DNA from 3 places in the Pigmentiphaga sp. YJ18 genome. Region 2 is predicted to be linked to each of the others. Evidence: predicted binding sites of a transcription regulator. Region 2 holds the regulator's gene; each other region holds the start of a gene.
What was found. Region 2 encodes HrcA, which represses chaperone genes, less so after heat shock. Its sites were predicted from a motif close to TTAGCACTCNNNNNNNNNGAGTGCTAA; they were not measured.

Region 1: groES (co-chaperone GroES) is a predicted target of HrcA. The motif match lies at 3,954-3,980, and genes of this name have one in related genera.
Region 3: rpoH (RNA polymerase sigma factor RpoH) is a predicted target of HrcA. The motif match lies at 1,318-1,344, and genes of this name have one in related genera.

What each region holds. Positions count from the first base shown of each region.
Region 1 is NZ_JBBUKU010000006.1:65,190-69,976, reverse strand. Features, by position in the region: gene WKR98_RS27085 (bifunctional helix-turn-helix transcriptional regulator/GNAT family N-acetyltransferase) at 76-1,056, opposite strand; gene WKR98_RS27080 (hypothetical protein) at 1,133-1,651, opposite strand; gene groL (chaperonin GroEL) at 1,824-3,470, opposite strand; gene groES (co-chaperone GroES) at 3,531-3,818, opposite strand; gene WKR98_RS27065 (hypothetical protein) at 4,168-4,692, shown strand.
Region 2 is NZ_JBBUKU010000004.1:400,066-404,852, reverse strand. Features, by position in the region: gene WKR98_RS24390 (RNA-binding S4 domain-containing protein) at 1-129, opposite strand, end outside; gene hemH (ferrochelatase) at 134-1,240, opposite strand; gene hrcA (heat-inducible transcriptional repressor HrcA) at 1,324-2,328, opposite strand; gene WKR98_RS24375 (NAD kinase) at 2,545-3,441, shown strand; gene recN (DNA repair protein RecN) at 3,475-4,787, shown strand, end outside.
Region 3 is NZ_JBBUKU010000001.1:266,736-271,522, reverse strand. Features, by position in the region: gene rpoH (RNA polymerase sigma factor RpoH) at 377-1,291, opposite strand; gene WKR98_RS01350 (hypothetical protein) at 1,554-2,255, shown strand; gene WKR98_RS01345 (glutamate synthase-related protein) at 2,463-4,787, shown strand, end outside.

The DNA.
Region 1 (4,787 bases), on a different contig from region 2:
AGGCCAGTGTAGGAACCCGGGCGCGGCCCGGCACTCCGCTCCTTGCGGTCGAATTCGCGGGATGGCCAGGCGCCGTCAATCCGGGTGGGGATTCGGGCGAAGACGGCTGAACCGCTGTTCGGTGACTCTCGCCCCCCATTGTTCGCCTTCCGATTCCTGCACCAGGCGAAAGCCGAACGATTCGTACAAATGGCGCGCCGCGTCCAAGCCTTTGAACGTCCACAGACAGGTCTCCTGGAAACGGTCGTCCACGAACCGCATCGCGCGAGACATCAGCTCCCGTCCGACGCCCGTGCCGCGCAGTGCATCGTCGACGATGAACCATCGCAGATGGGCGATGCCCGAGGCCGGATTGCCGTCCAGGGCCAGGGAGGCCAGGGTGCGGCGGTTTTCCACGTAGAGCCACAAGGCCTTGCCGTCGGCGGGCAGCGCCTGCGCGAAAGCGGCCAGTTCCGTGGCCACCTTCTTCTCGAAGAAGACGCCGAAGCCCCAGTTTTCCGAATAGAAGCGGGCGTGCAGGCTGGCGATGTCGCCGACGCAGCCCGGGAGGTAGCCCTCATGGATGCCGGCGGAGGGGCCCCGGGCCGCGGCTCCGGAGCCGGTGCCTGCGGCCAGGGCCTCCGCATACTGGGCCAGCGCGCGGACGAGGGCCCGCTGGTCGACGGGAACGAGGCGCCGCAGCGCATCCGACACCTGGGCCGTGGCGAACCGGTCGATCTTCCTGCGCAGCGCCTGCCCCGCGGGGGTCAGATGAAGCGCCGCCGAACGCCCGTCGTCTTCGGCAGCCTGACGCCTGAGCAGGCCCCCCGCCTCGAGCCGGGCCAGTTGGCGGCTCGTATTTGACTTGTCCAGTTTCAGCAGATGACCGAGATCCTTCGCATGGATCCCGGGCGCGGCGCCGATCTCGAGAATGGCATGGACCGCCGATGGCGCCAGATCCGTATCCGCCAGGGTGGTGCGCATGAAGCCGAGTTCGCGGACCAGCTTGCGGGAGAACTCGCGGAGTTCCCGAATGACAGAGTCGGCGGGAGGAGGGGGCGCTGCCATGGTTTCCATGGATTCTTGTTCATGGGTTGCGTATCGCAACAAATGTAGTTGCGATACGCAACCCGGTCAAGAGCCCAGGCCAACGTCAATTCGAATTGAACTTGCCTTCGAGGATGTACTTGCGTTTCGGGACCTTCTCGCGCGCCTGGTTGTTGGACCCTGAAACGAAGATGACGTTGATGGAGTCGACGGGCTCCAGGTGGATCGGATACACGTCGCCGACTTCGCTGCTGTCGGTCGCTTCGACGATGATGGCCTGGGCGAGGCCGGAATAGCCCCCGCTCTGTTTCATGACCAGCTTGTAGCTGAGTCGATTCCGGTCCTCGTCGAAGCCCGAGGATAGCCAGAGCGGCTCCGGGGTCTGGTAGTTCCGGTGGGTGATCAGCTCGATGATCGTGCTTGGGGTGCAATCGTTGACGGCCACCGGTTCGCCCTTGAACCGGGCCGTGTCGATACGCACTGTGAACTTGCGGTTGCCCCCGTCGTCGCGATTGACGAACGAGCAATACGTCGCGCCGGAGGCGGCGCCGCAAAACAGCGTGGCCGCCCCGAGCAGGGCGAGCCGGGCCAGGCGGCGATGGAAGATCCTGTTGTCCGAGTCCATGGCGGAGCGGTCCTTGCCAAGTGTGTATGCACGCCCATGGTATGAACCGCTATTCGGCGAGTCATCCTCCAAATGCGGTAGCACCCGCCGAAACGAAAAAACCCGCGAGCGCGGACGCTCGCGGGTTTCGAAGCAGTGTCCCGGGCGGGCCCGGGACCGGCGGCAGGACTTCTTAGAAGTCCATGCCACCCATACCGCCCATGCCACCCATGCCGCCGGGGGCGGGAGCAGCGGGCTTGTCTTCGACCAGCTCGACCACGGTGGCTTCCGTCGTCAGCAGCAGCGAAGCAACCGAGGCGGCGTTCTGCAGGGCGGTGCGGGTGACCTTGGTGGGGTCCAGCACGCCGGCTTCGACCATGTCGCCGTATTCGCCGGTGGCGGCGTTGTAGCCGTAGTTGCCCTTGCCGTTCAGCACGTTGTTGACGATGACGCTGGGCTCGTCGCCGGCGTTGGCGACGATGGTGCGCAGCGGCTCTTCAATGGCGCGCAGGACGATCTTGATGCCGGCGTCCTGGTCGGCGTTGGCACCCTTGGTGTCCTTGATGGCTTGCTTGGCACGCAGCAGGGCCACGCCGCCTCCGGGCACCACGCCTTCTTCCACCGCGGCACGCGTGGCGTGCAGGGCGTCTTCGACGCGAGCCTTCTTTTCCTTCATTTCGACTTCGGTGGCAGCACCGACCTTGATCACGGCAACACCGCCGGCCAGCTTGGCCACGCGCTCTTGCAGCTTTTCACGGTCGTAGTCCGAGGTCGCTTCTTCGATCTGGGTGCGGATCTGCTTGACGCGGGCCTCGATGGCCTTGCTGTCGCCGGCGCCGTCGATGATCGTGGTGTTTTCCTTGGCCACTTCGATGCGCTTGGCCTGGCCCAGCTCTTGCAGGGTGGCCTTTTCCAGCGACAGGCCGGTCTCTTCCGAGATCACGGTGCCGCCGGTCAGGATGGCGATGTCTTCCAGCATGGCCTTGCGGCGGTCGCCGAAGCCCGGGGCCTTGACGGCGGTGGTCTTCAGGATGCCACGGATGTTGTTGACGACCAGGGTGGCCAGGGCTTCGCCGTCGACGTCTTCAGCGATGATCAGCAGCGGGCGGCTCGACTTGGCGACTTGTTCCAGGACGGGCAGCAGTTCGCGGATGTTGCTGATCTTCTTGTCGTGGATCAGGACGAAGGGATCGTCCAGGGCGGCGACTTGCTTGTCGGGGTTGTTGATGAAGTAGGGCGACAGGTAGCCGCGGTCGAATTGCATGCCTTCGACGACGTCCAGTTCATTGTCCAGCGACTTGCCGTCTTCGACGGTGATGACGCCTTCCTTGCCCACTTTTTCCATCGCGTCGGCGATGATCTGGCCGATCGACGAATCGCTGTTGGCCGAGATCGAGCCGACCTGGGCGATTTCCTTGCTCGACGAGCAGGGCTTGCTGATCTTCTTCAGTTCTTCGATGGCGGCGGCGACGGCCTTGTCGATGCCGCGCTTCAGGTCCATCGGGTTCAGGCCGGCGGTCACGTACTTCTGGCCTTCGTGCACGATGGCCTGGGCCAGCACGGTGGCGGTGGTGGTGCCGTCACCGGCGTTGTCGCTGGTCTTGGAAGCCACTTCCTTGACGAGCTGGGCGCCCAGGTTCTCGAACTTGTCCTTCAGTTCGATTTCCTTGGCGACGGAAACGCCGTCCTTGGTGACGGTGGGGGCGCCGAAGGAGCGCTCCAGAACCACGTTGCGGCCCTTGGGACCGAGGGTGACCTTGACGGCGTTGGCGAGGACGTTCACGCCGCGGACGACGCGGGCGCGGGCGTCATCACCGAACTGGACTTGTTTGGCAGCCATTTACGAAATTCCTTGAATAGTGTGTTGAATGCTGGGGGATCGGACAGCGGGCCGCGAGGCTTACTGGATCACCGCCAGGATTTCTTCTTCACGGATGACGAGCAGTTCGTCGCCGTCGACTTTCACGGCCTGGCCGGCGTACTTGCCGAACAGGACCTTGTCGCCGACCTTGACGTCGACCGGCAGCACTTTGCCGTCTTCGGTCTTCTTGCCCGGGCCGACGGCCAGCACTTCGCCCTGGTCGGGCTTTTCGGCCGCGCTGTCGGGGATGACGATGCCGGACGCGGTTTTACGCTCGTTGTCCAGGCGCTTGACGATCACGCGATCGTGCAGGGGACGGAGGGCCATACAAACTCCTGATGTTCGAAGTTGACGTCTATTTGTCAGAAAAAGAGGCTGGAAAGCCGCATTTGGCCGGTGCCACGCCGTAACGCGGCGCCTCGGCCGGTTGCCGGAGGCCTGGACGCCGCGTGGGCGGCGTTGTTAGCACTCTCTGCAATCGAGTGCTAATTATAGGGATGGCATGGGGGGCTTTCAAGGGGGGTGGGTATTCGGGAGAGCCCTTACCCGGACCTTCTTGTCCCGTGGGCATTGCGGTCCGATGTTCCGCCCTGCGAATAAGGCCGGCGGGACATACTTGCCGCCTCACGGATTCATGGGCACGGAAGGGGCAATGGGGGTCAATTGGAACGAGGGCATGATGCGCTGGGCACCTCATGTCGATGCGGCCGGCCGGGTCTATCCACTGACTCACCTGCATCCTTTCCGGTATGAGTTGCCCATCAGCGACCAGAGGCGCGTCGAAATTCGCGTGGCATTCGCCATGCACTGTTTCACGCGCGCGCGTGCAGAGAGTGGTGGCCATTCACAGCTCTATAAGGATGAGCGCGAAACGCGCTGCTTCTGTCCCGGTCGTTATGCTTTGTCCCCGCGATTGCCGACGATTGCGCGTGGATTGGCCACCCGCAGGTGCGGCTACGCCAAGAATGAGAACTATGTGACGGTAGACGTGCCTGTCACTGAGGGGAAGACCGCGCTGTATGGCGTGTTTTTCAACGTCCTCAGGGTCAAGGATTCAGCCGGTCCGGCAGTGTTGCTGACCATCCAGAGTGCCTATGAACTGGCCTTGAGCCGGCAATTGTCCATGCGGGGCTCCATCAAGTTCACACGGCTGGTCGAACTGACGCTGCAGGGCGTCAAGCCTCGGCCTCCCAGGAGCTGAAAAAGCGAAGGCCCCCGAAGGGGCCCCGTAGTCTGGCTGTCTGTTGCCTCCGCTTTTGGCGGAACCGCTTGCGCGGCAGTCAACGCTTTTGCCCT
Region 2 (4,787 bases):
GGCGCGCGAGGGCTTGACCCGTTCGCCGGACACCTTCACCTGCCCTGCCTCGACCGCATCCTGGGCCAGTGTGCGGGTCTTGTAGAACCGCGCCGCCCAGAGCCACTTATCGATACGTAGTTCTTCCATCCCGTTACTGGCCCGTGGCCGGCGCCCCGTCGTTCTTGCGTTGCAACAAGACGGCTGCGTGCGCCGCATCGGCCGGCTGGCGGGCCGCGGGGCGCGTGATCCAGCCTTGCATGTGGCGCTCGGCCAGGTTGGCCAGGGCCTCCATCCAGGCGGCGGAATCGTTCAGCGCGTCGATGTAGCGCAGCTGCCGCCCCCCCGCCAGCAGGAACGCTTCCTTGCCCTGCACCGCGATCTCCTCCAGAGTCTCGATGCAGTCGGCCACGAAGCCGGGGCAGAATATGTCGACGTCGGACACCCCGCTCTTGGCCAGCTCCTTCAGCCGGGGTTCAGTATAGGGCTGGAGCCATTCGGCCGCGCCGAAACGGCTCTGGAAAGTCACCTCGACCTGCTCGGCGTACAGGCCCAGCCGCTCGGCCAGCAGGCGGCCGGTCTCCAGGCACTGCTCGTGATACGGATCCCCCAGCGCGATGGAACGCTTGGGCAGGCCGTGGAAGCTCAGCACCAGTTTCCGGCCCCGGCCGTTGTCGCGCCAGAAATCCAGGATGCGGACGGCCATCGCCTCGATATAGCCCGGATCGGCGTGAAAATCGCGCACGTACCGGACCTCGGGCACGTTGCGCACCCGGGCCAGGCAGGCACCCACCGCATCGGACACCGCGGCGGTCGTACTGGCCGCGTACTGCGGATAGAGCGGCAGGACCAGGATGCGCTCGCAGCCCGTCTCGCGCAGCGCGGCAATGCCCGCCTCGAGCGACGGATTGCCGTAGCGCATGGCCAGCGCCACTTCCACGCCCAGGCCCCGGCCGGACAGCACGCGCGCCAGGCCCTCGGCCTGGCGGCGGCTCCAGGCCAGGAGCGGGGAGCCCTCGGGCGTCCACACCGAGGCGTAGCGCGCCGCCGCGTCGCGGGGCCGCAGCGTCAGGACCAGGCCATATAGGATGGGCAGCCAGACCAGGCGGGGAATCTCGACCACGCGGGGATCGGACAGGAATTCGGCCAGATAGCGGCGCACGGCGGAGGCGGTGGGCGCGTCGGGCGTGCCCAGGTTCACCAGCAGCAGGCCGGTGCGGGTGGGATGGTGGGAGGACGGCGGCTCGGGAAGGAAGCGCATGCGTGGCGTTTTCCGGACTCAGGAATGACAGGGGAAACGGCGGCGGGCGGGAAGGCCGTCCGCCCATGCCGGCGGACGCCGGCTCAATGGTGGCTCAACGCGTTCGACAGCAGCCGCGCGGTGATGTCGACGATGGGAATCACCCGCTCGTACGACATCCGGGTAGGACCGATCACGCCCAGGGTCCCGACCACCTTGCCGTCCACGCCGTAGGGCGCCGTGATGACGCTGACCTCTTCGACCGGCACCAGCTGCGAGTCGCCGCCGATGTAGATCTGGACGCCCTGTGCCCGGCTGGACACGTCGAGCAGCTGCATCAGGTCGGTCTTCTTCTCGAACAGTTCGAACATCCGGCGCAGCTTGTCCATGTCGGCCGTGATGTCGGAGACGCCCAGCAGGTTCAATTCGCCCGAGATGACGACGCTGTCGTCCTCGGTGGCGGCCTCGGTGCTGGCGTCCACCGCCAGTTCCATCAGCCGGGAGATGTCCTCGCGCAGCTGGCTCAGTTCCCGCTGGAGGATCTGGCGGACGTCCTCGAACGCCTTGCCACTGAAATGCTGGTTGAAGAAATTGGCCGCCTCGGTCAACTCGGCGGAGGAATAGTCGCGCTGGACCATCAGCATGCGGTTCTGCACGTCGCCTTCGGGCGTCACGATGATCAGCAGTACCCGGGTGTCGGACAGCCGGATGAATTCGATCTGCCGGAACATCTGGCTGCGCTTGGGCGACATCACCACGCCGGCGAACTGGGTCAGCTTGGACAGCAGCGAGGCCGCGGCCGCGATGACGCGCTGGGGTTCGGCCGAAGGCAGCAGGGTCTGGATGTGGGTCGCCTCGGAAACTTCGTAGGGCTGCACCGTCAGCAGCGAATCGACGAACATGCGGTAGCCCCGGGGGGTGGGGACGCGACCGGCGGAAGTATGGGGGCTGTGGATCAGGCCATGGTCCTCGAGATCGGCCATGACGTTGCGTATCGTGGCCGGCGACAGGTCGAAGACCTTGGAGAGCGTACGCGAACCGACAGGTTGTCCGTCTGTGATGTAACGCTCGATAAGAGCCTTCAACAATGTACGTGCGCGATCGTCCATGGCCAATTGTACCCCTGGATGAGCCCACCCCCTACGCGCTTCGCGCGCCCCCTCAAGGGGGCGGCACTGGCGGACCGGCAAAGCCGGATCCGCGGTGCCCTGGCAACTGCCAGGCTGATGGAGGGGGTTGCTTTCTATTGTCGGCGTTTGACGCTGAGTGGGCAAAAAGGACCACATGGGGCCCCGTTGGGAGGTCTCCCCTCATATAATGCCTGCATGCATTTTCCCATCGTCGCCCTCGTCGGCAAATACCACGATACCGGCATCGCCGCGCCGTTGCGCGCGGTCGCGCAGATGCTGCGCGATGCCGGGCGCGAGGTCGTGTTCGAGAAGGACACCGCCACCAATATCGGCGTCCTGGACTACCCCGCGGCCACCGTCGAGGAAATCGGGCAGCGCGCGTCGCTGGCCATCGTCATGGGGGGCGACGGCACGATGCTGGGGGTGGCGCGGCAGCTGGCGCCCTGGGACGTGCCCGTGGTGGGCATCAACCACGGCCGGCTGGGATTCATCACCGACGTCCCCATCGAGGACGCCGGCACCGCCATCGCCGGCATCCTCGACGGCCAGTTCGAATCGGAAACCCGCACCCTGCTGGCCTGCAGCGTCATCCGGGGCGAGACCACGCTGGTGTCGGCGCTGGCGCTGAACGACGTGGTGCTGAGCCGGGCCGGCCTGGGCGGCATGCTGGAAGTCACCGTGCAGGTGGACGGGCTGTACATGTCCAAGCAGCGCGCCGACGGCCTGATCATCGCCACGCCCACGGGATCCACGGCCTATGCGCTGTCGGCCAACGGCCCCATCCTGCATCCATCGCTGCGCGGGCTGGTACTGGTGCCGGTGGCGCCGCAGGCGCTGTCCAACCGGCCGATCGCCATCCCGGACGACTGCACGATAGACATCACCCTTACCCGCTCTCCCGGCGGCCGCGACGAAAGCGCCAGCGTGCACTTCGACATGCAGAGCTGGTCGTCGCTGCAGGAAGGCGACCGCGTCCTGGTGAAACGCGCCGAACACACCATCCGCTTCCTTCACCCGGCCGGATACAGTTATTTTTCCACCCTGCGGCGCAAGCTGCACTGGAACCAGATTTCCGGCACCGCGATCGATTAGTCCTTCTCCGCCCTTTCCACCGGCTCCATTCGTATGCTGCGCGCCCTGCACATCAACGATTTCGTGATCGTCGACCAGACCGAGGTCGAATTCGGCCCAGGCTTCACCGTCTTCTCCGGTGAAACGGGCGCCGGCAAGTCGATCCTGATCGACGCCCTGGCCCTGGCCCTGGGCGAACGCGCCGATGCCTCGGTGCTGCGGGAGGGCGCCAGCCGGGCCGAGGTCAGCGCGGTATTCGACGTGCCGCCCGCGCTGCTGGACTGGCTGGCCGAGCGCGAGCTGGATACCGACAGCCTGGTGCTGCGGCGGATCATCGATGCCCAGGGGCGCAGCCGCGGCTACATCAACGGCGTGCCCGCCACGCTGACCCAGTTGCGCGAACTGGGCGAACACCTGGTCGACATCCATGGCCAGCATGCGCACCAAAGCCTGCTCAAGACCGACTCCCAGCGCGACATGCTGGACGACCATGGCGACCATGGCGCGCTGCGGCGCGACGTGGCGCAGGCGTGGAAGGCCTGGCGCGAACTGGCGCGCAAGCTCGAAGCGGTGGAACGCGACGCGGCTTCGCTGCAGCAGGAGCGCGAACGCCTGCAATGGCAGGCCGACGAACTCGACCGGCTGGCGCTGAAAGACGGCGAATGGGACCACCTCCAGGCCGAGCACGGCCGGCTGGCCCATGCCCAGTCGCTCATCGACGGCGCCAGCCAGACCATCGCCGCCCTGGAAGAGGACGATGACGCCGCCCATGCCCGCCTGGCCGCCGCCGCCCAGCGCATCGGCCAGCTGGCCGCGCACGACGCGGCGCTGGCCCCGGTATCCGAGGCGCTGGAATCGGCCCGCATCGCGCTCCAGGAGGCCGTCTCCGACCTGAACAGCTACCTGGGGCGCCTGGAGCTCGATCCTCAGCGCCTGGGCGAGGTCGAAGGCCGCCTGCAAGCGGTATTCGACACCGCCCGCAAGTTCCGCCTGCAACCCGAGGAACTGGCCGAACGCCACGCCACGCTGCTGGCGCAGTTGGAAACCTTGAAGGAAGCCGAGGACGTCCAGGCCCTGCGCACCAAGGTCGAGGCCGCCAAGGCGGCCTACGACACCGCCGCCGGCAAGCTGGGCCGGGCGCGCAAGAAGGCGGCGGGTTCGCTGTCCAAGGCGGTAACCCAGGCCATGCAGACGCTGGCCATGGGCGGCGGACGCTTCGAGGTCGCGGTCGAGGCGGCCGATCCCGGCGTCCACGGATCCGAAGCCATCGAATTCCGCGTCGCGGGCCACGCCGGCACCACCCCTCGCCCGCTGGCCAAGGTGGCCTCCGGCGGCGAACTGGCGCGGATCTCGCTGGCCTTGTCGGT
Region 3 (4,787 bases), on a different contig from region 2:
GGTAGGGGGTGGGCTCCCCCTAAAAAAAACGGGACACCGAAGTGTCCCGTGAATATCCGCCTCAAGTGGGGGGGAGGGAGGAGAAAAGCAGAGGCGGACGTATCGGCTGGTACCGGCAGACTGCACCGGAAGAAACGTCGAGCGGGGGGAAGCCCGACATTCCGACACGAGGGCGTTGCACCCAAAGCGTGTCCCACCTGACGGTTAGTCCTCTCCCCAGCGGGGAAGTTCACCCGCCACCCGTGTTTCCACGTAAATTTCCGCCAATTCTGTAACCTGATGTGACATATGCCGCGGGCAAGCAAAAAGGGCGGATCCGGTGGTCCCGGAATCCGCCCTTGGGGCCCATGCCGATGAAGCGGCCGTGGCGGTCGGGTCAGGCGTACTCGGCCAGCGCGCCGCGCATCTTGGTCATGGCGCGCGCCTCGATCTGGCGGATGCGCTCGGCGGACACGCCGAACTCGTCCGCGAGCTCCTGCAGCGTGGCGCCGCCTTCGTCCTTCAGCCAGCGCGCTTCGATGATGCGGCGCGACCGTTCGTCCAGGCTTTCCAGGGCCTGAAGGAGTCCGCTGCCGTGCAGTTCGTCGCGGCGGCGTTCCTCGAGGATGGCGCTGGGCTCCTGCTGGCCTTCGTCCGAGAGGTACGCGATGGGGGCGAAATCGTTTTCGCCGTCATCGGTGCCACGGCCTTCCAGGGCCATGTCCTGTCCGTACAGGCGCACTTCCATCTCGGTCACGTCTTGCGGACGCACGTTCAGGCTGGCGGCGATTTCCTCGACCTGGTCCGGCGTGAGCGCGTGCGAGTCCGGCTTCAGGCTGCGCAGGTTGAAGAACAGCTTGCGCTGGGCTTTGGTGGTGGCCACCTTGACCAGGCGCCAGTTCTTCAGGATGTACTCGTGGATCTCGGCCTTGACCCAATGGATGGCGAAGGACACCAGCCGCACGCCGCGGTTGGGGTCGAAGCGCTTGACGGCCTTCATCAGGCCGACGTTGCCTTCCTGGATCAGGTCGGCATGCGGCAGCCCATAGCCCAGGTACTGGCGGGCGATGGCGACCACCAGGCGCAGGTGCGACAGCACCAGTTCGCGGGCGGCGTTGAGGTCCTGCTTTTCCTGGTAGCGCTGGGCCAGCTCGTGTTCCTGCTCGGCCGTCAGCACCGGCAGGCGGTTGACGGCGCCGATATAGGCTTCGATCGTGCCAAGGGCGCCCGGGTTGGCGATGGCCAGGGCCAGCGCGCCCGGACCGCTCGTGGCGGGTGCGAGGACGTTGGACTGATTCGACGAACGTTTCATAAACGGCTTACCTCCATGTCTGAAGGTTAGCACTCTCGAACAAAGAGTGCTAATGGGTGTTTTTGATGGGTGCGATAAAGCGAATCGATCGCTGTGCGATGCAGCACGGCGGGCGAATCCGGCCAGGTCGGCGCCAGGGCGTCCGGTAGAAGGCCAGAGGTGGGCAGGCGATCAGGGTTTCATACTGCATAGACCATGAAATCGGCGTATCGTTCGCGGAAACCTGCATTTTCCGACCTTCGATATTGATGCGTCCCTAAAAATGGCCCGTTTGCCCCGCCTGTATGCCCCGGATCTCCCCCATCTTGCCCAGGCCCGTTTCACGGTGCCCTTGTCGGCCGGCGGAGACGGCGGCGCCATGCTGGACCAGGTCGCCGCCTGGCTGGAGGCAGACGCCAGGCAGCACGGGGTAGCGGTGCATGGGTGGGCGCTTACTTTCGACCAGTTGCTGCTGCTGGCCACTCCCACCGGCCCGGGAGGAATCTCGGCCGTGATCCAGTCCCTGGGGCGCCGCCTGGCTGCCCGGCTGCATATAGGAAGGGTCTTCGCCGGCCGGTTCCGGTCCACCCTGGTCGAACCGGGCGCCTGGGTGCTGCCCGGCCTGATCTGGCTCGAAACCGTCCCGCTGCGCCAGGGGCTGGCGGGGGATGCGGAGCTGTGGCGATGGTCCTCGGCCCCGGCGCACATGGGCGCCGCGTCGGCCGGCATGCTGCACGACCATGCCGATTACTGGGCATGCGGCAACACGCCGTTCGACCGCCAGGCCAACTACCGCGCCAAGATGGCCGAAGGCGTGGCCCAGTCTGTGGCACAGCGCATCGAGCAGGCGCTGTACGGCCAGTGGGCACTGGGTGGACCGGCCTTCGTGCAGTCACTGGAGGGCACCAGCAGCCGGCGGGCCACTGCCAGCAAGCGGGGGAGGCCGCGCAAGCAGCCCAAGGTCGAGGAAGAAAACGCACGATAATGGTGCGTCCCTTATTTAATTTCCACGATTTGTAGCCTGGATAATAATTAGGGACGTTCCCCGTTTTATTTTTCTTGCGGCCCCTGGTGCGCCGCAGTATCGTCGATTCCCCTCGGCGCCGCACGCCTGCGCGCGCCGTGTTCGGAATCCCGATGTCCAGTACCCCGGATTCGTGCCCGGCACACGGATCCCCCAGCGGAGCGCACCATGCCCCTATCCAGCCAGGACCACCTCTCGGCCCCGTCGTCCCGGACGGCCGTCATCGACGCCTCCCGCATCGGCCTGCCCGCGCCGCGCCAGCCGGACGCCCAGGGCCTGTACGACCCGTCCAACGAACACGACGCCTGTGGCGTGGGCTTCGTGGCCCACATCAAGGGCCAGAAAAGCCATTCCATCATCCAGCAGGGCCTGAAGATTCTCGAGAATATCGACCACCGCGGCGCGGTGGGGGCCGATGCGCTCATGGGCGATGGCGCGGGCATCCTGATCCAGATCCCGGACGCGCTGTATCGCGAGGAAATGGCCGGCCAGGGCGTGGCCCTGCCCGCTCCCGGCGAGTACGGGGTGGCAATGGTGTTCCTGCCCCAGGAAATGGGGTCGCGCCTGGCCTGTGAGGCCGAACTCGAGCGCGCCGTGCGCGCCGAGGGCCAGGTGGTACTGGGTTGGCGCGACGTGCCCATCGACAAGGACATGCCGATGTCGCCCAACGTGAAGGTCATGGAGCCGGTGATCCGGCAGCTCTTCATCGGCCGCGGCGGCGACGTCATGGTGCCCGATGCGCTCGAGCGCAAGCTGTACGTGATCCGCAAGATGGCCTCGCACGCCATCCAGAAGATGCATCTGAAGCACGGCAAGGAATATTTCGTGCCGTCCATCTCCAGCCGGACCGTGGTCTACAAAGGCCTGCTGCTGGCCGACCAGGTGGGCCGCTACTACCGCGACCTGGCCGACTCGCGCGCCGTCACGGCGCTGGCCCTGGTGCACCAGCGTTTCTCGACCAACACCTTCCCGGCCTGGCCGCTGGCCCACCCCTACCGCCTGATCGCCCACAACGGCGAGATCAACACGGTCAAGGGCAACTTCAACTGGCTGCGCGCGCGCGAAGGCGTGATGCAATCGCCGGTGCTGGGCGACGACCTGAAGAAGCTCTATCCCATCGTCTACGAAGGCCAGTCCGATACCGCCACGTTCGACAATTGCCTCGAACTGCTGGTCATGTCCGGCTATTCCATCTCGCACGCGATGATGATGATGATCCCCGAGGCCTGGGAACAGCATGCCGAGATGGACGAGGCGCGCCGCGCCTTCTATGAATACCACGCTGCGATGATGGAGCCCTGGGACGGCCCGGCCGCCATCGCCTTCACCGACGGCCGCCAGATCGGCGCGACGCTGGATCGCAACGGCCTGCGCCCGGCGCGCTACATCGTCACCGACGACGACCTGGTCATCATGGCATCGGAATCCGGCGTGCTGCCGGTCCCGCAAAGCAAGATCGTCAAGAAGTGGCGCCTGCAGCCGGGCAAGATGTTCCTGATCGACCTGGAACTGGGTCGCATCATCGACGACAAGGAACTGAAGGACCAGCTCGCCAACAGCAAGCCCTATCGCCAGTGGATCGAGCGCATCCGCATCAAGCTCGACACGCTGCCCGAGCCCGTCCGTGAAGAGATCGAGGAAGGCCGGTCGGCGGTGCCCATGCTCGACCGGCAGCAGGCTTTCGGCTGGACGCAGGAAGACTACAAGTTCATCCTGCGCCCCATGGCCGCGCTGGGCGAGGAAAGCACGGGCTCCATGGGCAACGACGCGCCGCTGGCCGTGCTGTCCGGCAAGAACAAGAGCCTCTACAACTACTTCCGCCAACTGTTCGCGCAGGTCACCAACCCGCCCATCGACCCCATCCGCGAAAACCTGGTGATGTCGCTGGTGTCGTTCATCGGGCCCAAGCCCAACGTGCTCGACATCAACAACGTGAACCCGCCGCTGCGCCTGGAAGTGGCGCAGCCGGTGCTGGACTTCGCCGACATGGCGCAGATCCGCCACATCGAGCGGGTCACCAACGGCAAGTTCAAGAGCTTCGAGCTGGACATCACCTATCCGGCCGCCTGGGGCAAGGAAGGCATCCAGGCCCGCGTGGCGGCGCTGTGCGCCCAGGCCGTGGACGCCGTCAAGAGCGGCTACAACATCCTGATCGTGTCCGACCGCCTGGTCGACAGCGGCCGCGTGGCCATACCCGCGCTGCTGGCCACCTCGGCCGTGCACCAGCACCTGATCCGCGCCGGCCTGCGCACCAGCACCGGCCTGGTGGTGGAAACCGGCTCGGCCCGCGAGGTGCACCACTTCGCGCTGCTGGGCGGCTACGGCGCCGAGGCCGTTCACCCCTACCTGGCGATGGAAGCGCTGGCGCACGAGCATGAGCACGACGCCAAGGTGCCGGTGGACAAGGCCATCTACAACTACGTCAAGGCCATCGGCAAGGGCCTGCAGAAGGTCATGTCCAAGATGGGCATCTCGACCTATATGTCGTACACC